2 regions of the Pseudomonas sp. T1.Ur genome follow, and region 2 is predicted to be linked to the other one. Evidence: predicted binding sites of a transcription regulator. Region 2 holds the regulator's gene; the other holds the start of a gene.
The links. Region 2 encodes sigma-54, which starts transcription at its own class of promoters, with help from an activator protein. Its sites were predicted from a motif close to ANTGGCATNNANNTTGCTNT; they were not measured.
Positions count from the first base shown of each region.

Region 1: the regulator sigma-54 is predicted to act here: its motif matches at 5,658-5,677, upstream of flgB (flagellar basal body rod protein FlgB).

Region 1 covers NZ_JAMGSN010000001.1:4,029,938-4,040,964, reverse strand. The annotation lists gene M8Q45_RS17975 (MFS transporter) at 1-814, shown strand, start outside; gene M8Q45_RS17970 (flagellar brake protein) at 877-1,623, opposite strand; gene M8Q45_RS17965 (flagella synthesis protein FlgN) at 1,716-2,183, opposite strand; gene flgM (flagellar biosynthesis anti-sigma factor FlgM) at 2,233-2,547, opposite strand; gene flgA (flagellar basal body P-ring formation chaperone FlgA) at 2,709-3,473, opposite strand; gene M8Q45_RS17950 (chemotaxis protein CheV) at 3,551-4,477, shown strand; gene cheR (protein-glutamate O-methyltransferase CheR) at 4,534-5,361, shown strand; gene flgB (flagellar basal body rod protein FlgB) at 5,719-6,126, shown strand; gene flgC (flagellar basal body rod protein FlgC) at 6,130-6,573, shown strand; gene flgD (flagellar hook assembly protein FlgD) at 6,589-7,311, shown strand; gene flgE (flagellar hook protein FlgE) at 7,340-8,638, shown strand; gene M8Q45_RS17920 (ribonucleoside-diphosphate reductase subunit alpha) at 8,913-11,027, opposite strand, start outside.
Region 2 covers NZ_JAMGSN010000001.1:4,564,035-4,575,061, reverse strand. The annotation lists gene tldD (metalloprotease TldD) at 1-1,379, shown strand, start outside; gene yjgA (ribosome biogenesis factor YjgA) at 1,535-2,059, opposite strand; gene pmbA (metalloprotease PmbA) at 2,212-3,558, shown strand; gene M8Q45_RS20365 (HPr family phosphocarrier protein) at 3,774-4,049, opposite strand; gene rapZ (RNase adapter RapZ) at 4,065-4,922, opposite strand; gene ptsN (PTS IIA-like nitrogen regulatory protein PtsN) at 4,925-5,389, opposite strand; gene hpf (ribosome hibernation-promoting factor, HPF/YfiA family) at 5,402-5,710, opposite strand; gene M8Q45_RS20345 (RNA polymerase factor sigma-54) at 5,787-7,280, opposite strand; gene lptB (LPS export ABC transporter ATP-binding protein) at 7,445-8,170, opposite strand; gene lptA (lipopolysaccharide transport periplasmic protein LptA) at 8,170-8,718, opposite strand; gene lptC (LPS export ABC transporter periplasmic protein LptC) at 8,705-9,277, opposite strand; gene M8Q45_RS20325 (KdsC family phosphatase) at 9,285-9,809, opposite strand; gene M8Q45_RS20320 (KpsF/GutQ family sugar-phosphate isomerase) at 9,809-10,783, opposite strand.

The sequences.
Region 1 (11,027 bases), 530 kb from region 2:
GCTGCATCCGGCGCCGATGGAGCCGCGTTTCTTTATCAAGCGCGTACCGCAATCGTTGACCACTGTGCTGGGCTCCGGGCTGATCGTCGGCTCCTTTTATGGCCTGGCACCGCTGTACGCCTCCCAGCAAGGGCTCACCACCGAACAGGTCGGTCTGTTCATGGGCTGCTGCATTTTTGCCGGGCTGTTGGTCCAGTGGCCGCTGGGCTGGCTATCGGATCGTTACGATCGTGCGTTGCTGATCCGCTGCTTTGCGCTGGCCCTGGCGGTCTGTGCGTTGCCGTTGGCTATCTTGTCGCAGGTGCCGCTGGAAGTATTGTTCGTTGCGGGGTTCTGCTGTTCGCTGGTGCAGTTCTGCCTGTATCCGCTGGCGGTGGCGTTTTCCAACGACCATGTCGAAGGCGATCGCCGGGTGTCGCTGACGGCGATGCTGCTGGTGACCTATGGCGTAGGCGCCAGCATCGGCCCATTGGTTGCCGGGGTGCTGATGAAGCTCTACGGCAGCCAGATGCTCTATGGCTTCTTCGCCCTGTTTGCGTTGGTCCTGGTGTGGCGGATCCGGCCGAAAGCGGTCACCAACCTGCACCAGGTCGACGATGCGCCGCTGCACCACGTGGCCATGCCGGACAACATGACCAGCTCGCCGCTCGTGGCGTGCCTCGATCCTCGGGTAGACGAGCAGGTGGTGCAGGACCAGATGCAGGCATCGCCCAATCCAGACGTCGAGCCCGAGCCGGAGCCGGAGTTGGAGCCAGTCACCGAAGGTGCGGACGACGAACCGCCATCCTCCGATTTCACCCAGGCCAGGCCTTGAGCCGGGCATAAAAAACGGGCAATCCTTGCAAGGGATTGCCCGTTTTTTATCGCCCGCGAAAATCAGAAGTCGTCTTTATCGAACCGACGGGCTTCACGTTGCAGCTGATACACGAAGCGTTCAACCTGGCGCTGCACCAGGCCGCTGATGTTGTGGAAGCGTACACCTGCGAACGTGGTATTGATCCGCTCTTCAAAATGCAGGTAGCGCAGTTCCACCGGCGCGGTCATGTTGCCGAATGGCAGGGCGGCGATGAAGCGTTCATAAACCTGGCCCAGTTGCAGCCGTTCGGTGATGTCGCCATCGAAGCGCAGCTTGCAGCCGGTGGCAGAGATATCCAGCAATTGGCCATTGACCGGTGATTTGAGCTTGTCGCCACCCAACTCCACGCTCACCAGTTGCGCCAGTTTCAACGCAGCCCGAAAGGCGTTGCGACGCTGGTGATACACCACTTCTTCGGGCAGGGCGCCGCGGTAGCAACGGCCGTCGTTGGAATCATCGATGGTCAGCGGGCCATTGCCTTCCCACGCGATACGCACGCCGTCATGGAAACCCTCGACACGAAACGGCTCGCCCGCCAGCAGGAAACGCTCGCCGTCCCGGGGGATCATTTCGTCCAGGGCGATGGTGTTTTTCTCGCGATCAACGTCCACCAGATAGCTCTGGAAGCGCTGGCTGCGCTCGTGGAAAGTAATGATCAGCGGATCGTGACTGTCTTGCAGCATCCGCAGGTTGCCGGAGATTTCCAGGGGCGTGGTAAGGACCTTCGGTGGCTGCGGAGCATCTTCCGCGTTTAAGGCATTGAACACGGTGGGTCAGTCTCCAAGCAAAATACGACTACAAAGAGCCAGCATTTTGCCAGCATGTTTCGCGCGTTGATAGTGCGCAGGCATCGTTCGCATCACGCCTGGCTGAGCGGACGGTGCTTGACCAGTTTCGCGGTCGATCCGCGAGCGTCATACAGCGTCGGGATTTCGCCGCCATTGAGGATGCGCAACTGATTGGCGGTGGCGGCCTGTTGCATTTGGATGGATTGGCCGTTTCGAGCGTTGGCGGCCTGGCATTGGCTGAGCAGGTCGTTGAGCGCTGCGCTTTGGGACAACAGCTGATCGCCAATCGACGATTGGCTGGCCAATTGTTCAAGGCCGTTATTGTCTGCGGGCAGGTTGAGGCTGGCGAGAATCTCGCTGCGCTTGCGGCCATGCTGGTCGAGCAAAATGATCAATGCCTGTTTCTGCGCCAGAATATTTTCCAGCAGGGGCATGTCCCGCCCATGGAGTGCCAGGGCTTCGGTCTGCAACAGCTCCAGCAATTGTTGCGCTGGAGCGAAGTCGTCGGTGATCAGTTGCAACAAATTAGTGTCGTGCATGGCTGGCCTTGGGTCTTGAGCGTCCAAAAGCCTGGCGCCGGCGGACGGCCTAGCGCTGGGCTTCGAAGTTGAGCAGCTTGCTGGCTACACGGTTGCTGTCGACTTGATAGCTGCCATCGGCGATTGCTGCTTTCAACGCGGCCACGCGGGCGTTGTCGACGACAGGTTGATCGCGCAGCTTGTCAGTGACCTTCTGCAACTGCTGAGCCTCATTGCTGAGGTGTACCGATTCCCCATTGCTGACAGTGGCGGCCTGTTCGGCTGGCTTGGATTTGCCGGTTTCGGCGGTTTCCTTGCTGGCGCTGGTACGCGCAGTCCCTGTCACAGGTGAGGAGCTGTTTAAACGATTGAAATCGATGACCATGGTAAAAAACCTCTGGGTATTTGGACGCTTGCCATGTTTTCGGCCATCCCCAAAAAAACTTTAGGCTCATTTTTCAATGAACGAGCGCACGTCTGCGCTTGCCTTTGCGTAAGGCACAGTCTAGGGAACACCGAGGTCAAGCGCCAGCCTGTCTACCCTCCTTACATAGCCACTTCCACCTGGCCAGGCGCCATCACTTGCGCCTTGATGACCCGCTGGGAGTTGAGGTTCTTCACCCGAATCTGTTCGCGCATGCCGCCGTTGGACAGGGCCTCGCCCGGCATCCGCACGGCTAATGTGCCACTGCGGGCGGTGATGACCACCTGGTCGCCCTTGCGAACCACTTCGGCCTGTTCCAGATGTACCTGCGTGATCACTTGGTCAGCGACCATTGGTCGGACAAGTTTCTGACCAATGGCTTCATCAACGGAAGTCAGGAAGCCCTGGCTGATCTGGCTGACGTCGCGTTCACGCAGCACCACGTCCTGGGGTTCGACAATCCCGGCGCGCTTGAGGGGGCGAGTGGTGGTGACAATTTCGCGATACAGGCGCACTTGAGCGGGCACGAACACTGTCCAGGGGGCCGCGCTGTCGCAACGAACCTTCACCGTGACGCGGCCCAGCGGCCTGGCCGGACTCTCCAGCGAGGCAGTCAATTCCTTGTCGCACATTGGCATCCGCAGGCGCGGGTCGAGCTGGTTGACTTCGATCTCGTAGCGACCTTCGGTTTGACTGGTTGCCAGATAGTCTTCTACGGTGAACTCAAGAAAGCCCTGAGTGACGCCGATAAGGAGATCAGGCAAGGTTACTTCAGCAGCACCGACGGCAGGACCGCCAGAAGCGAGCAGGCAGGCAGCCAGCAGTGCACCGAGCCAGTGGCGGCAGTGAGTGGTCAGGCGTCGAGAAAATGTCGTTTGTGCGTTCATGCCGGTTCAATAGCAAGCCCCGTGCCGTTTAGTGATGAATGCGCGACGGACACATTAGCGTGATTAGGAGTCAGGGCATGGCGGGAGTGATGGATTCGGTAAACCAGCGCACACAGCTGGTGGGTCAGAATCGCCTGGAGCTGTTGTTGTTCCGTCTCGATGGCCAACAGTTGTATGGAATTAACGTATTCAAGGTACGCGAAGTGCTGCAATGCCCTAAGCTGACCCTGATGCCCAAATCCAGTCCCGTCGTGTGCGGTGTGGCGAATATCCGGGGAGCGACGATCCCGATTCTCGACCTGGCGATGGCGACCGGTTCCGGTCGACTGCTGGATCAGAGCAATCCGTTTGTGATCATCACCGAGTACAACACCAAGACCCAAGGGTTCCTGGTGCGGTCGGTGGAGCGCATCGTTAACATGAACTGGGAAGAGATCCATCCGCCACCCAAGGGGACGGGGCGCGACCACTACCTCACGGCGGTGACGCGGGTCGACAACCAGTTGGTGGAGATCATCGACGTGGAGAAAATCCTCGCCGAAGTCGCGCCAACGCCGGAGACCATTTCCGTCGGCGTGGTGGATGCCGAGACGCAGCACAAGGCGGTTTCCCTGCGGGTGCTGACCGTCGATGATTCGTCGGTGGCACGCAAGCAGGTCACGCGTTGCCTGCAGACGGTCGGCGTCGAGGTGATCGCCCTGAATGACGGACGGCAAGCGCTGGATTACCTGCGCAACCTGGTCGACGAGGGCAAGCGGCCGGAAGAGGAGTTCCTGATGATGATCTCCGACATCGAGATGCCGGAGATGGACGGGTACACGCTGACGTCGGAGATCCGCAGCGACCCGCGCATGCAAAAACTGCACATCATCTTGCATACTTCGCTGTCCGGGGTATTCAACCAGGCGATGGTCAAGAAAGTCGGCGCCGATGACTTCCTGGCCAAGTTCCGGCCCGACGACCTGGCTTCCCGGGTCGTCGAGCGAATCAAGACAGCAGGCTAAAAAGGTCGGGCGCATTGTGCGCCCGGCAAGTCAACACAGTGAAAAGAGGCGGTATCTTGTCTACGGGTAATTTGGATTTCGAACAGTTCCGGGTCTTCCTGGAAAAAGCCTGTGGCATCTTGCTTGGTGAAAACAAGCAGTACCTGGTGTCGAGCCGTCTCAACAAAATGATGGAACAACAGGGCATCAAGTCATTGGGCGAGCTGGTCCAGCGTATCCAGAGCCAGCCGCGCAGTGGCTTGCGCGAAATGGTCGTGGACGCCATGACCACCAACGAAACCCTGTGGTTTCGTGACACTTATCCCTTCGAAGTGCTGAAGAACAAAGTATTGCCGGCGGCCATCAAGGCCAGCCCGGGCCAACGCTTGCGGATCTGGTCGGCGGCGTGTTCGTCGGGGCAGGAACCCTATTCGCTGTCGATGTCCATCGATGAGTTCGAGCGGACCAACCTCGGCCAACTGAAGGCGGGCGTGCAAATTGTCGCCACCGACCTGTCCGGGACCATGCTCAATAACTGCAAGACCGGCGAGTACGACAGCCTGGCCATTGGCCGTGGGTTGTCACCCGATCGCCTGCAGCGCTATTTCGACGCGAAAGGGCCGGGCAAGTGGGTGGTCAAGGCGCCCATCAAGAGCCGTGTGGAGTTCCGTTCGTTCAACTTGCTGGACAGCTACGCCAGCCTGGGCAAGTTCGACATCGTGTTCTGCCGCAACGTGCTGATCTACTTCTCCGCGGAAGTGAAGAAGGACATCCTGATGCGTATCCACAGCACCCTGAAGCCGGGTGGCTATCTGTTCCTGGGGGCGTCGGAAGCGTTGAACGGCTTGCCGGATCATTACCAGATGGTCCAGTGCAGCCCGGGGATCATTTACCAGGCGAAGTGATTCGTTCAGGTTGTCAAAAAAACGGGAGTCCCTTGGGGCTCCCGTTTTTTTTGCCTGCTGACAATCATTCACCACCGCCCCCTGTGGGAGCGAGCTTGCTCGCGATAGCGGCAGCCCATCCAAAATAGATGTAACTGACAGACCGCTATCGCGAGCAAGCTCGCTCCCACATTTTGATCTCCCTTTGCCAGGGTGAAAGCGGCAGAAAAGCGGCAGCCAGCGGAAGCCGATTGCCGCTTTTCTGGCATTGCCGCTTTGCCGATCCCCGCAAAGCCCCGGTTTACGGGCTCTTTAAAAGTGGCACGGCGCTTGCTAAAGCCATCGTACGTACATTCTGGTCACCCAAAGGTTTCCGACATGAGCATCAGCTTCGATAAAGCGCTCGGTATCCACGAACAGGCCCTGGGCTTCCGCGCCCAGCGTGCCGAAGTCCTGGCCAATAACATTGCCAACGCCGACACCCCGAACTACAAGGCGCGTGACCTGGACTTCTCCAAGGTCCTCGCCGAGCAGAACGAAAAAGCCAAGAACGGCCACTTCGCCTTGAACATGACCAACAGCCGTCATATCGAAGCCGAAGGCGTGGGCAGCGGCGACGAGTCGCTGATGTATCGCACACCGATGCAACCTTCGATCGACCAGAACACCGTGGACGCTCAACTGGAACAGTCCAATTACGCGGAGAACTCCGTGAACTTCCAGGCCAGCTTCACCCTGCTCAACAGTAAATTCAAAGGGCTGGTATCGGCCCTGCGTGGAGAGTAAGCCATGTCGATCGCGAGCGTTTTCAATATCGCCGGCAGTGCCATGAGTGCCCAGACCACTCGCCTGAACACCGTCGCCAGTAACATCGCCAACGCCGAGACCGTCTCGTCGAGCATCGACCAGACCTACCGCGCCCGTCATCCGGTGTTCGCCACCATGTTCCAGGGCGGCCAATCCACCGGCGGCGACTCGCTGTTCCAGGAACAGGACGCGGCCGGGCAGGGCGTGCAGGTGCTCGGCGTGGTCGAGGACCAGAGCAACCTCGAAGCCCGCTACGAGCCCAATCACCCGGCGGCCGACGCCAAGGGCTACGTCTACTACCCGAACGTCAACGTCGTTGAAGAAATGGCTGACATGATTTCCGCCAGTCGTTCTTTCCAGACCAACGCCGAAATGATGAACACCGCCAAAACCATGATGCAGAAGGTCCTGACCCTCGGTCAGTGATAAGGGGCGAGTCACATGAGCGTCACTAACACCACCGGCGGTTTGAGCCTCAACGAGATCCTCGCCAACTCTTCGGTCAAGACCAACACCACGACCGATGGCCTGGGCGCGGCAACCAGTGCGGCGACCGGCAAGAAGGAGCTGGGCAAGGATGCGTTCCTGCAACTGCTCGTGACCCAGCTGAAGAACCAGAACCCGCTGGAGCCCCAGGACAACGGCGAATTCGTGGCCCAATTGGCGCAGTTCAGCAGCCTGGAAGGCATCACCACGCTCAACCAGACCGTGAGTGGCATCGCCGGCAACTACAACTCGTCCCAGGCCCTGCAAGCTTCGTCCCTGGTCGGTCGCTCGGTCATCGCTCCGGGCGACAAGGCCGTGGTCGACACCTCCAAGAGCCTCAACGGCACGGTGGTGGTTCCGTCGGCGGTGTCGTCCCTCACGGTCAAGGTCATGGACAAGGATGGCAAGACCGTCCGCACCATCGACCTGGGCAGCCAGAAGGCCGGCAACTCGGCCTTCATCTGGGACGGCAAGAACGATGCGGGCACCACGGTTGAAGCGGGCACCTACACCTTCGCGGCCTCGACCACCATCGACGGCAAGGCCACGTCGCTGATCACCAACCTGCCGGCCACGGTCAGCAGCGTGACGATCAGCCAGACGGGCGGTGAGCTGATGCTCAACCTGGCCGGGCTGGGCAGCATTGCCCTGTCCAAAGTACAAACTATTGGTATGTAGAGCCGACTAACCGGCAAAAGGAGTCAACATGTCTTTCAACATCGGCCTTAGCGGTCTCTATGCAGCCAACAAACAGCTGGACGTGACCGGCAACAACATCGCCAACGTGGCGACCACCGGTTTCAAATCGTCCCGTGCGGAATTCGAAGACGTCTACTCGGCCACCAAGCTGGGCTCGGGCAGCAAGACCGTCGGCAACGGCGTGCGCCTGGCCAACGTTTCCCAGCAGTTCGGCCAGGGTGACGTGAACAACACTGGCAACGTGCTGGACATGGGTATCCAGGGCCAGGGCTTCTTTGTCCTGGATAACGACGGTTCGCTGAGCTACACCCGTGCCGGTACCTTCAAGACCGACAAGGAAGGCTTCATCACCAACAGCGATGGCACTGCACGCCTGCAAGGCTACGGCGTCGACGCCAACGGCAAGATCCTCAACGGTATCCTGACCGACCTGCGCATCGACACCTCGAACCTGCCGCCGCAAGCCACCAGCCTGGTTTCGTCGACCATCAACCTGAACTCGACGGCGACCCCGATCACCGCCGCGTTCAACCCGGCCGATACCGCCACCTTTACCAAGCAGTTCACCACGCCGATCTACGACACCCAGGGTAACCAGCACTCCATGGACCAGTACATGGTCAAGACTGCCGGCAACACCTGGAATGTCTATACCTTGATCGACGGTCGTAACCTGAACGGCAGCTTGCCGACCACGACCGGTGCCACCGCGCCAGTCCCTTCGACCATGAACTTCGATTCGAGCGGCAAGCTGACCTCGGTCACCACGCCGCCAGCGACGGTCAATAGCGACCTGGTACTGACCGGCTGGGTTCCTGGCACCGTGACCAACGGAACCTGGACTGCCAACGGCGCCGCCAGCGCGCCGACCATCACGATTTCCATGGGCAACACCACTCAGTTCAACGCCGACACCGCACGGTCGATTCCGGCCCAGAACGGCTACGCCACCGGCCAGATCACCAACCTGACCATCGATGGCAGCGGTGTATTGCTGGCGAACTTCAGCAACAACGAAACCAAGCCGATCGGCCAGATCGCCCTGGCCAGCTTCACCAACGAGCAAGGGCTGCAGCCAATAGGCGGCACCAGTTGGAAGGAAACCTTCGCCTCGGGTATCCCGGGCTACGATGCTCCGCAAACCGGCACCCTGGGTTCGATCGTCTCCAACTCCCTGGAAGAGTCCAACGTCAACCTGACCAACGAACTGGTCGAGCTGATCAAGGCGCAAAGCAACTACCAGGCGAACGCCAAGACCATCTCCACCCAGAGCACCATCATGCAGACCATCATTCAGATGACCTGATATCGATGGTTGCTTGAACGCTGCACAAGGAGCCCCTCCAAAGAGGGGCTTTTTTATGAGCTTCAGTTTTGTATTGCCTGGACCGGCCTCATCGCGAGCAAGCTCGCTCCCACACTGGATTTTCGGCGTTCACAAATCCTTGTGGGAGCGAGCTTGCTCGCGATGGGGCCGGCACAGGCGCCGACTTTCCTCCAGGCAAAAGAAAACCCCCGATAAACCAGCGGTCTATCGGGGGCTTCTTCAGCAGGCGCCTTTACACGCCCACCCGCTCAGCTTATTGGCAAGCTTCGCAATCCGGCTCGTCGATCGCGCAAGCCTTTGGCACGGGTGCCGGGCCGGCTGGCGCAGCCAGGACCGAATCGTCACCGTGGTTGCCGCCGCTGGAAACCGCGTTCAGCTTGCCGGTGTTGATGGTCGACTTCTCGGTGCTGGTGGCGGCCAGGGCACGGAGGTAGTAGGTGGTTTTCAGGCCACGGTACCAAGCCATGCGGTAGGTCACGTCCAGCTTCTTGCCCGAGGCGCCGGCGATGTACAGGTTCAGCGACTGAGCCTGGTCGATCCACTTCTGGCGACGGCTGGCAGCGTCGACGATCCACTTGGTGTCCACTTCGAACGCGGTGGCATAGAGCTCTTTGAGTTCTTGCGGGATGCGCTCGATCTGCTGCACCGAACCGTCGTAGTACTTCAGGTCGTTGATCATGACCGAGTCCCACAGGCCGCGGGCCTTGAGGTCGCGGACCAGGTACGGGTTGATCACGGTGAATTCGCCCGACAGGTTCGATTTCACGTACAGGTTCTGGTAGGTCGGTTCGATCGACTGCGACACGCCAGTGATGTTGGCGATGGTGGCGGTCGGTGCGATGGCCATGATGTTCGAGTTGCGGATGCCTTTCTGCACACGGGCACGAACCGGTGCCCAGTCCAGGGTTTCCTTCAGGTCGACGTCGATGTACTTCTCGCCACGCTGGGCGATCAGGATCTGTTGCGAGTCCAGCGGCAGGACGCCCTTGGACCACAGCGAACCCTGGAACGTCTCGTACGCACCGCGCTCGTCGGCCAGGTCGCAGGAAGCCTGGATCGCGTAGTAGCTGACCGCTTCCATGGACTTGTCGGCGAACTCGACCGCAGCGTCCGAACCGTACGGGATGTGCTGCAGGTACAGCGCGTCCTGGAAGCCCATGATGCCCAGGCCGACCGGACGGTGCTTGAAGTTCGAGTTCTTCGCTTGCGGCACCGAGTAGTAGTTGATGTCGATCACGTTGTCGAGCATGCGCACGGCGGTGTTCACGGTGCGTTGCAGCTTGGCGGTGTCCAGCTTGCCGTCGACGATGTGGTTCGGCAGGTTGATCGAGCCCAGGTTGCAGACCGCGATCTCGTCCTTGTTGGTGTTCAGGGTGATCTCGGTGCACAGGTTCGAACTGTGGACCACGCCCACGTGCTGCTGCGGGCTGCGCAGGTTGCACGGGTCCTTGAAGGTCAGCCATGGGTGGCCGGTCTCGAACAGCATCGACAGCATCTTGCGCCACAGGTCTTTGGCCTGGACGACTTTGAACAGCTTGATCTTGTTGTACTCGGTCAGGGCTTCGTAGTACTCGTAGCGCTCTTCGAAGGCCTTGCCGGTCAGGTCGTGCAGGTCCGGCACTTCGGACGGCGAGAACAGGGTCCACTTGCCGTCATCGAAGACGCGCTTCATGAACAGGTCAGGGATCCAGTTGGCAGTGTTCATGTCGTGGGTACGACGACGGTCATCACCGGTGTTCTTGCGCAGCTCGATGAACTCTTCGATGTCCATGTGCCAGGTTTCCAGGTAGGCACAGACCGCGCCCTTGCGCTTGCCGCCCTGGTTGACCGCGACGGCGGTGTCGTTGACCACTTTGAGGAACGGCACGACACCCTGGGATTTGCCGTTGGTGCCCTTGATGTACGAGCCCAATGCACGAACCGGGGTCCAGTCGTTGCCCAGGCCACCGGCGAATTTCGACAGCATGGCGTTGTCGTGGATCGCGCCGTAGATGCCCGACAGGTCATCTGGAACGGTGGTCAGGTAGCAGCTCGACAGCTGCGGACGCAGGGTGCCGGCGTTGAACAGCGTTGGCGTCGAGGCCATGTAGTCGAAGGACGACAACAGGTTGTAGAACTCGATCGCACGGTCTTCACGCTGTTTCTCTTCGATCGCCAGGCCCATGGCCACGCGCATGAAGAAGACCTGCGGCAGTTCGAAGCGCACGCCATCCTTGTGGATGAAGTAACGGTCGTACAGGGTCTGCAGGCCCAGGTAGGTGAACTGCTGGTCGCGCTCGTGGTTGATCGCCTTGCCGAGTTTTTCCAGGTCGAATTCGGCCAGGACAGGGTTCAGCAATTCGTACTCGATACCCTTGGCAACGTAGGC
Region 2 (11,027 bases):
GCCTGCAAGGCGTGCTGGGCGACCTGGCCGGTCCGGGCATCGATGCCGCCGACCTGTATTTCCAAGGCCAGATCTCCGAGTCATGGTCGCTGGAAGACGGCATCGTCAAGGAAGGCAGTTTCAATCTCGACCAGGGCGTGGGCGTGCGGGCCCAGTCCGGGGAAAAGACCGGTTTCGCCTACAGCAATGCCATCACCCTCGAAGCCCTCGGCGCCGCCGCCCGTGCGGCTCGCTCGATCTCCCGGGCCGGGCAGAACGGCACGGTCCAGGCGTTCAGCAGCCAGGACGTGGCCCAGCTATATGCACCGGACAATCCGTTGGAAGTCATGAGCCGTGCCGAGAAAGTCGAGTTGCTCAAGCGCATCGACATTGCCACCCGCGCCCTTGACCCGCGTATCCAGCAGGTTTCGGTGAGCATGGCCGGGGTCTGGGAGCGAATCCTGGTGGCGTCGACCGACGGCGGCCTGGCGGCGGACGTGCGGCCGCTGGTTCGTTTTAACGTCAGCGTGATCGTCGAGCAGAACGGCCGGCGCGAGCGCGGCGGTCATGGCGGTGGCGGGCGTACCGACTACCGTTATTTCCTCAGCGAAGACCGCGCCATGGGCTACGCCCGCGAGGCGCTGCGCCAGGCGCTGGTCAACCTGGAAGCGATCCCGGCCCCTGCCGGCACGTTGCCGGTGGTGCTCGGCTCCGGTTGGTCCGGCGTGTTGCTGCACGAAGCCGTCGGCCACGGCCTGGAAGGTGACTTCAATCGCAAGGGCAGCTCGGCCTACAGCGGACGCATGGGCGAAAGGGTTGCCTCGAAACTCTGCACCATTGTCGATGACGGAACCCTGGCCGGCCGCCGTGGCTCCCTGAGCGTCGATGACGAGGGCACCCCGACCGAGTGCACCACATTGATCGAGAACGGCGTGCTCAAAGGCTACATGCAAGACAAGCTCAATGCCCGTCTCATGGGCGTGGCCCGCACCGGCAACGGTCGTCGCGAATCCTACGCGCACCTGCCGATGCCGCGCATGACCAATACCTACATGCTGGGCGGCCAGAGCGATCCGGCGGAAATCATCGCGTCGGTGAAGAAGGGCATCTATTGCGCCAACCTCGGTGGCGGCCAGGTGGACATCACCAGTGGCAAGTTCGTGTTTTCCACCAGCGAGGCCTACCTGATCGAAGATGGCAAGATCACCGCGCCAGTCAAGGGAGCGACCTTGATCGGCAACGGGCCGGAGGCGATGAGCAAGGTGTCGATGGTCGGGAACGACCTGGCGCTGGACAGCGGCGTGGGCACGTGCGGAAAGGACGGGCAGTCGGTGCCGGTGGGCGTCGGCCAGCCGACCCTGAAGATCGATGCGATTACCGTGGGTGGCACGGGTGCATGAGGATGCACCAGCTCCATGTAGAAGCTGCGTAGGAGCTGCGTAGGAGCTGCCGAGTGCAACGAGGCTGCGATCTTTTCCCCGACGCTTGAGTCTCAAGCGCAGGTCAAAGTCAAAAGATCGCAGCCTACGGCAGCTCCTACAGGGCCGGATGAAACTCAGCGCAGGCCGCGTTGAGTCTCGTCCAGCTCACGGATGTACTTGAAGATTTTACGGCTCGAGGCCGGTGGCTTGTTCTGCGCCAGTTCGTGCTGGGCCTGACGAATCAGGGAGCGCAATTGCTGGCGATCGGCCTCCGGGTAGTCGATGACGAATTTTTCCAAGGTGCCGTCGTCGCCTGCGATCAAGCGATCGCGCCAGCGCTCCAGGTTGTGGAAGCGTTCGTTGTACTGCCGGGTGGAGGCATCGAGTTGATCGAGCAGCACCAGGATGGCGTCAGTGTCCTGGTCGCGCATCAGTTTGCCGATGAATTGCAGGTGCCGTTTACGCGCGATATTCGCGGTGTGCTTGGGCGCATCGGCCAGGGCCCGGCGCAAGGCGTCGGTCAGGGGCAGCTTGGCCAGCAAGTCAGGCTTGAGTGTTGTCAGTCGCTCGCCGAGGTCAACCAGAGCATGCAGCTCGCGTTTGACCTGGGATTTGCTTTTTTCACCCTCGTAGAGGGAGTCGTCGTAAGAATCAACCATGGTGGCAGTCCGCAAAGAAACGCCGCCATGATAACCAGTCGGGGGCCGGTTGTCCGGCCCGGTCGCTCGAAGGCCAAGGGTTTGTACGAAAAAACGTCCAGGCGCTTTGCGTACAAAACCGTTACCGAAACAGAATTTGAGTGGAGAACACCATGAGTGCAGTTCAAAGCGTCGGCCCCCAGGCATTGCCGGCACTGCAGGAGCAAGTCGAGCAGATTCTCGCCGAGGCCAAGCGACAGGGCGCCAGAGCCTGTGAAGTGGCGGTATCGCTGGAGCAGGGCCTGTCGACTTCGGTGCGCCAGCGCGAAGTGGAAACCGTCGAATTCAACCGTGACCAGGGTTTCGGCATTACCTTGTACGTAGGCCAGCGCAAGGGCTCGGCCAGCACCTCGGCCAGCGGTCCGGACGCTATTCGCGAAACGGTCGCCGCGGCATTGGCGATTGCCAAGCACACGTCCGAAGACGAGGCCTCGGGTTTGGCCGATGCTGCACTGATGTGCAAGGATCTGAAGGACTTCGATCTGTTCCATGCCTGGGATATCACGCCTGAGCAAGCCATCGAACAAGCGCTGCGCTGCGAAGCCGCGGCATTCGACGCCGACAGCCGGATCAAGAATGCCGACGGCACGACGCTCAACACCCACCAGGGCTGCCGGGTCTATGGCAACAGCCATGGGTTTATCGGCGGTTATGCATCGACCCGCCACAGCCTCAGTTGCGTGATGATCGCCGAGGCCGACGGCCAGATGCAGCGCGATTACTGGTATGACGTGAACCGCCAGGGCACGTTGCTGGCGGACCCGGTCAGCATCGGCCAGAAAGCCGCCCAACGGGCAGCCAGTCGCCTGGGCGCTCGACCGGTACCGACCTGTGAGGTGCCCGTGTTGTTTTCCGCCGAATTGGCCGGCGGCCTGTTCGGCAGCTTCCTGTCGGCGGTGTCCGGCGGCAATCTGTATCGCAAGTCGTCGTTCCTCGAAGGTGCGTTGGGCCAGAAACTGTTCCCTGAATGGCTGACCATCGACGAGCGCCCACACCTGATGCAAGCCATGGGCAGTTCGGCGTTCGACGGTGATGGGCTGGCGACCTACGCCAAGCCGTTCGTGGAAAACGGCGAACTGGTGTCATACATCCTGGGTACGTATTCGGGCCGTAAACTCGGCATGCCGAGCACCGCCAATGCGGGCGGCGTGCACAATCTGTTCGTCACTCACGGTGAAGAAGACCAGGCGGCATTGTTGCGGCGCATGGGGCGTGGCCTGCTGGTCACCGAATTGATGGGCCATGGCCTGAACATGGTCACCGGGGATTATTCCCGTGGCGCGGCGGGTTTCTGGGTCGAGAATGGCGAGATCCAATTCCCGGTCCAGGAAGTCACTATCGCGGGGAACATGCGTGACATGTTCAAGCAGATCGTGGCGGTGGGGAGCGACTTGGAATTGCGCAGCAACATCCGCACCGGCTCGGTGTTGATCGAGCGTATGACGGTGGCGGGTAGCTGATATTCAGGGCCCGAAAAAAGGCGCGTCATCCATTTGGGTGACGCGCCTTTTTTTGTCGATTAGACCTCATGGCAAGATCGTTTTTATGGCGAGGGAGCTTGCTCCCGCTGGGTCGGTCCGACGCTCCGGGCGAAGCGACCCCAACATCTTGCGGCCGCTGCGCAGCCGAGCGGGAGCGAGCTCCCTCGCCACAAAATTACCTCGGATCCGGGGGGTTATTCCCCCTCGTCGAAATAATCGTTGATCAGCGCCACCAAGGCATCCATCGCCTCCTGCGCCTGTTCGCCTTCGGTGCTCAGGTGGATCTTGGTGCCCTTGCCAGCGGCGAGCATCATCATTGCCATGATGCTTTTACCGTCGACGGTGCTCTCGGGCGTGCGCCCGACACGAATGGTGGTATCAGGAAACTGACCCGCCACACCCACGAATTTCGCCGATGCCCGGGCATGCAAACCCAGCTTGTTGATGATTTCAATTTCCCGAGCAGGCATCGCGATGTGAATCCTTTAGCTGAGGTCGCGGTGGCGAACCTGGACGTTCTTCAGGGATTGTTGCAGGAGCTGACCCAGACGCTCGGTCAGGTAGACGGAACGGTGATGACCACCGGTACAGCCAATGGCGATCGTGACATAGGCCCGGTTGCTCGCTGCGAAGCGGGGCAGCCATTTGAGGAGGTAGCTGGAGATGTCCTGGAACATTTCCTCTACGTCCGGTTGGGCAGCGAGGTAGTCGACCACTGGCTGGTCCAGTCCGGACTGCTCGCGCAGCTCCGGTTTCCAATACGGGTTGGGCAGGCAGCGGACATCGAACACCAGGTCGGCATCGACCGGCATGCCACGCTTGAAACCGAACGATTCGACGAGAAACGCCGTTCCCGGTTCAGGCTGGTTCAGCAGGCGCAACTTGATGGTGTCGCGCAGCTGGTACAAGTTCAGGTGCGTGGTGTTGACCTTGAGGTCGGCCAGGTCGGCGATGGGGCCGAGCAGTTGGCTCTCGTCATGGATCGCTTCAGCCAGGGAGCGGCTGGCGTTGCTCAGCGGGTGGCGTCGACGGGTTTCTGAAAAGCGCTTGAGCAATGTTTCTTCGTCGGCATCCAGGTACAGCACATCGCATTGGATATGCCGGTTGCGAACTTCCTCGAGCAATTCCGGAAATCGCGACAGATGGCTGGGCAGGTTACGGGCGTCGATTGACACGGCGACCAGCGGTTGCGCGAGTTCGGTGTGGATCAGGGCGCGCTCGGCCAATTCCGGAAGCAGGCCTGCCGGCAGGTTGTCGATGCAATAGTAGCCGCTGTCCTCAAGCACATTGAGGGCCGTGCTTTTACCTGAGCCGGAGCGGCCACTGACGATGATCATGCGCATGTTTAATGGCCGTTCTGCTCGTCCAGGACTACCTGATACAAGGCTTCGTTGCTTGGGGCGCTGCGTAGTTTTTCGCGTACTTCCTTGCGATCGAGCATGCTGGCGATCTGGCGCAGCAGCTCCAGGTGCGCATCGGTCGCGGCCTCCGGGACCAGCAAGACGAACAACAGGTCGACCGGGGCGCCATCGATGGCGTCGAAATCTATGGGGGCTTCAAGGTGCAGCAGCGCGCTGATGGGCGAGGCGCAGCCCTTGAGGCGGCAATGGGGGATGGCAATGCCGTTGCCAAAACCGGTGGAACCGAGTTTTTCACGGGCAACCAATGCCTCGAAGACATCCTGCATTTCCAGATCCGGCACTTCGCGGTGGATCAGGTTGGCGATTTGTTCGAGGGCTTTCTTTTTACTGCCGCCCGGCGCGTTCACTTGGGAACGGCCGGGGGTCAGGATGGTTTCTAGTCGGATCATGGATTGGGGGGGTTAACGACCGGTTGCGCCCTGGAGGAGGCTCTGGGTCTTTTCCTTATGCTTTTTGAGTTGGCGATCCAGCTTGTCGGTCAGCAGGTCAATCGCGGCATACATGTCTGTGTGCTCTGCGTTGGCAACTACTTCTCCGCCGGGAATATGCAGCGTGGCTTCGATTTTCTGCAGCAGTTTTTCGACGCACATCGTGACTTGCACGTTGGTGATCTTGTCGAAATGCCTTTCCAATCGGTCGAGTTTTTCGCCGATGTAGGTGCGCAGGGGTTCGGTCACTTCCAGTTGGTGTCCACTGATGTTGACTTGCATACAGCTTCTCCTTCGTTGCCAGTGCATAAAGCGGCAGGCTGGGTTGCCTGCCACTGGAACGCTGTGGCGTGGCCTGTTACATCAACCGCTTGCGTTCGCTCGAAGGTGCGATCCCGAGGGATTCGCGGTATTTGGCGACGGTACGGCGGGCCACCTGAATGCCTTGTGCCTCCAGTAAACCAGCGATCTTGCTGTCACTCAACGGCTTTTTCTGATTTTCCGCGGCGACCAGTTTCTTGATGATCGCGCGGATGGCCGTGGACGAGCATTCGCCGCCTTCCGAGGTGCTGACATGGCTGGAGAAAAAATATTTCAATTCATAGATTCCCCGCGGGGTATGCATGAATTTCTGGGTGGTCACCCGTGAAATCGTCGACTCGTGCATGCCCACTGCCTCGGCAATGTCATGCAGGACCAACGGCTTCATCGCTTCATCGCCGTACTCCAGGAAGCCGCGCTGATGCTCGACGATCTGGGTCGCTACTTTCATCAGGGTTTCGTTGCGGCTCTGCAGGCTCTTGATGAACCAGCGCGCTTCCTGCAACTGGTTGCGCATGAACGTGTTGTCGGCGCTGGTGTCGGCGCGTTTCACGAAACCGGCGTATTGGGCGTTGACCCGAAGTTTCGGCACCGATTCCTGGTTGAGCTCCACCAGCCAGCGATCATTGTGCTTGCGCACGATCACGTCGGGGACAACGTATTCAGGCTCGGTGGATTCGATTTGCGAGCCGGGCCGTGGATTGAGACTTTGCACCAGCTCGATGACCTGGCGCAGCTCGTCTTCCTTGAGCTTCATGCGCCGCATCAGTTGGCTGTAGTCGCGGCCGCCCAGCAAGTCGATGTAGTCGGTGACCAGTCGCTTGGCTTCGGCCAGCCACGGTGTCTTGGCGGGCAACTGGCGCAATTGCAGCAAGAGGCATTCACCCAGGCTGCGGGCGCCGATGCCGGCGGGTTCAAACTGCTGGATGCGGTGCAGGACCGCCTCGACCTCATCCAGCTCGATGTCGAGCTCGGGGTCGAAAGCTTCGAGAATTTCTTCGAGTGTCTCGTCCAGGTAGCCCTGGTTGTTGATGCAATCGATCAGGGTCACGGCGATCAGGCGATCGGTGTCGGACATCGGCGCCAGGTTCAGTTGCCACAGCAAGTGGCTTTGCAGGCTTTCGCCGGCGGAGGTGCGGGTGGTGAAGTCCCACTCATCGTCATCGCCGCTTGGCAGGCTGCTGGCGCTGGTCTGGTAGACGTCTTCCCATGCCGTATCCACGGGCAAGTCGTTGGGAATGCGTTCGTTCCACTCGCCGTCCTCGATGTTATCCACCGTCGGGGCGGCTTCCTGATAGGACGGTTCCGGGATTTCGGCAGGGGTTTTCTGTTCGACGTTGTCGGCCAGCGGATCGGAGTTGTCGAAGTCGTCGCCTTCTTCCTGGCGTTCGAGCATCGGATTGGACTCCAGGGCCTCCTGGATTTCCTGTTGCAGGTCCAGGGTCGACAATTGGAGCAGGCGGATGGCCTGTTGCAGCTGCGGCGTCATCGTCAGCTGCTGGCCCATTCTCAAGACTAGCGATGGTTTCATGGCAGGGGCTTAACACCTTATTCGCCGGCGCACATGCGCCATCCACTACAAGGGCGCCGGAGCGCCAAACTTAAGCAAATTATATGCCTGAAACTGAGGTGTTTGCCTAGAGCGTCGCCACAATAAAATTGGCGACGCCCGGGCGATGCACCAGACATCTGTGCTTACAGGCGAAACTCGTGACCCAGGTACACTTCCTTGACCAGTTCATTGGCCAGGATGGTCGCGGAGTCACCTTCGGCAATCAGCTGGCCGTCATTGACAATGTAGGCCGTCTCGCAGATATCCAGTGTCTCGCGCACGTTGTGGTCGGTGATCAGCACGCCGATCCCCTTGGCCTTGAGGTGGTGGATGATCTGCTTGATGTCGCCCACCGAAATCGGGTCCACGCCGGCGAACGGTTCGTCGAGGAGGATGAATTTCGGCGCGGTGGCCAGGGCACGGGCGATTTCCACGCGGCGACGTTCGCCACCGGACAGGCTCATGCCCAGGTTGTCGCGAATGTGGCTGATGTGGAATTCCTGCAGCAAGCTTTCCAGCTCCTGTCGACGGCCGGCCTTGTCGAGTTCCTTGCGGGTCTCGAGGATGGCCATGATGTTGTCGGCAACCGACAGTTTGCGGAAGATCGACGCTTCTTGCGGCAAATAGCCGATCCCGGCCTTCGCCCGGCCGTGCATCGGCTGGTGGCTGACGTCCAGGTCGTCGATCAGGACGCGGCCCTGATCGGCCTGGACCAGGCCGACGATCATATAGAAGCAGGTCGTCTTGCCCGCGCCGTTGGGGCCGAGCAGGCCAACGATCTGGCCGCTCTCGATGGACAGGCTGACATCGCGCACAACCTGGCGGCTCTTGTAGCTCTTGGCCAGGTGTTGGGCTTTCAGAGTTGCCATTACTGGGCCTTTTGCTCGTCGGTTTTCTTTTTCGGCTGGATCACCATGTCGATACGCGGACGCGCCTCGGTGACCTTGCTGCCAGTGGCACGACCCGCGCTGGCCAGTTTCTTGACCGTGTCATAGACGATTTTCTCGCCTTGGGTCACGTTGTTGTCCTTGTCGACAACCTTGGCGCGGTCGATCAGGACAACGCGGTCCTGGGCGGCGTGATACTGGATGGTAACCCCATAACCCTGTACAGGCTTGGTGTCGCCCGCGGTTTGCAGTTGTTCGAAGTAGGCCAGGTTGCCCACCGAAGTCACCACGTCGATGTCGCCGGACTGGGTGCGGGTGATGGTCACGGTATTGCCGGTCACCTTCATCGAGCCCTGGGTGATGATCACGTCACCTTTATAGGTGGCGACACCGTTCTTGTCGTCCAGTTGCGCGTCGTCGGCCTGGATGCGGATAGGCTGGTCGCGGTCGTTGGGGAGGGCCCAGGCGCTCGCGCTTCCCAGTGCCGCGCCCAGACTGAGCAAAATAGGGAGGGTTTTAGCGAGCTTCATACTGTCCTCTTACTTTCGATAGCAGGTGTATCCTGCTTTCCTTCAAATACGCCTTCATTCCCACGCCGGTCGACACGCCGCCGGCGCCGTCGATTCTAACGGGTTGCTCGGTCTGCGCATATTCTCGTTGCGGAAAGACCGTCATGCGACTGCTGGTAATGATGGTCGTACGGTTTTTCTCATCGGTCCGGGCGATGCGTACCGAGTCGATCAGTTCGACTTCGGTGCCGCCGGGATTGACCTCGGCGCGCTCACTCTGCACATGCCACGGAAATTCGGTGCCGCGGAACATGTTCAGGTCCGGCTTGGTGACCAGCGTTATATCACTGGCCTTTACATGGTCGACTTTGTCAGACGTCATTTCGTACTGCACTTTGCCGTCTGGCAGGTATTGCAGGGTATGCGTATTGGTCGCATACCAATCGATATCGTTTTCCTCGACCTTGGTCGCGGATGGGTCAAGGAAGCGTTCCGGGCTGATGTTCCAGTAACCCACCGCCGCAAAAATCGCGGCGATGCAGCCGAACACCAGTAGGGTGCGAATCTTCTTGCTTAACATAAATGGCTCACAAGTACGCGGCGTTGGCCGCTTCGAGGTGGCCCTGGGCGTTCAGGATCAATTCACAGAACTCGCGGGCCGCGCCTTCGCCGCCCTTCGCGGTGGTGACGCCGTGGGCGTGCTCGCGTACGAAAGCGGCTGCGTTGGCCACCGCCATGCCCAGGCCGACCCGGCGGATCACCGGCAGGTCCGGCAAATCGTCGCCGAGGTAGGCAACCTGCTCATAGCTTAGATTGAGTTGGCCCAGCAGTTCGTCCAGCACCACCAACTTGTCTTCCCGGCCCTGGTAAAGGTGCGGGATGCCGAGATTTTTCGCTCGCCGCTCGACCACCGGGGTCTTGCGACCACTGATAATGGCGGTCTGGACGCCCGCGGCCATCAGCATCTTGATGCCTTGGCCGTCGAGGGTATTGAAGGTCTTGAACTCGCTGCCGTCTTCGAGGAAGTACAGGCGGCCATCGGTGAGTACACCGTCGACGTCGAAAACGGCGAGCTTGATGTTCTTGCCCCGTTGCAGCAGGTCGGTCGTCATCACATTACTCCAGCGCGAAGGAGGTCGGACAAGTTGAAAGCGCCGATCGCGCGATCCTCTTCATCCACTACCACCAGTGCATTGATCCTATGGTCTTCCATGATTTTCAGGGCTTCTGCGGCCAGCATGTCGGGGCGCGCAGTCTTGCCGTGAAGGGTCATGACTTCGTCGATGGTTGCGTTACGTATATCAATAGCGCGGTCGAGCGTGCGGCGCAGGTCACCGTCGGTAAAGATCCCGGCGAGCTTGCCGTCGGCTTCGAGGATAACGGTCATGCCCAGGCCCTTGCGGGTCATTTCCATGAGCGCATCCTTGAGCAGCGTGCCGCGTTGAACCTGCGGCAGCTCGCCTGCGCTGTGCATCACGTTCTCGACCTTGAGCAACAGGCGACGGCCCAGGGCGCCACCGGGATGGGAGAAGGCGAAATCCTCGGCGGTGAACCCGCGGGCCTCCAGCAGGGCCACGGCCAGGGCATCGCCCATGACCAGGGCCGCCGTGGTGGATGAGGTCGGCGCCAGGTTCAAGGGGCAGGCTTCGTGCTCGACATGAACATTGAGGTTCACCTCGGCTGCCTTGGCCAGCGGTGAATCCGGATTGCCGGTGACGCTGATCATCTGGATGCCCAGCCGCTTGATCAATGGCAGCAATGTGAGGATTTCATTGGTCGAGCCCGAGTTGGACAGTGCCAGGATGACATCGTCCCGGGTGATCATGCCCATGTCGCCGTGGCTGGCTTCGGCGGGGTGAACAAAAAAAGCCGTGGTGCCGGTGCTGGCCAGCGTGGCGGCAATCTTGTTGCCAATGTGGCCGGACTTGCCCATGCCGACCACGACCACACGGCCCTTGCTGGCCAGAATCATCTCGCAGGCGCGTACGAAATCAGCGTCGATACGGGGCAACAAGCCTTGTACGGCTTCAAGTTCGAGGCGGACAGTACGTTGTGCCGATTGAATCAGGTCGCTGGATTGGTTCATGTCAGATCGTATAGCCCAATGAAAAGGCGGCGATTATAGCGGTAATGAACGATTCCCTCACGTTAGTTCGTCACGCGTTTGCTCGAACGGCGCGAGGCCGGACATAAAATGTGGCGTTTTACCTTAAGCCGGGCTTAACGGGCCGGGTGTTGGCCTTGGGCGCCTGATGGTTGCAGTGATATAGTTCGCCGCCGGTTCGTGTGCCCGGCGGTACCGGCGTCTGTCGATTGGGGCCGGGGCACTC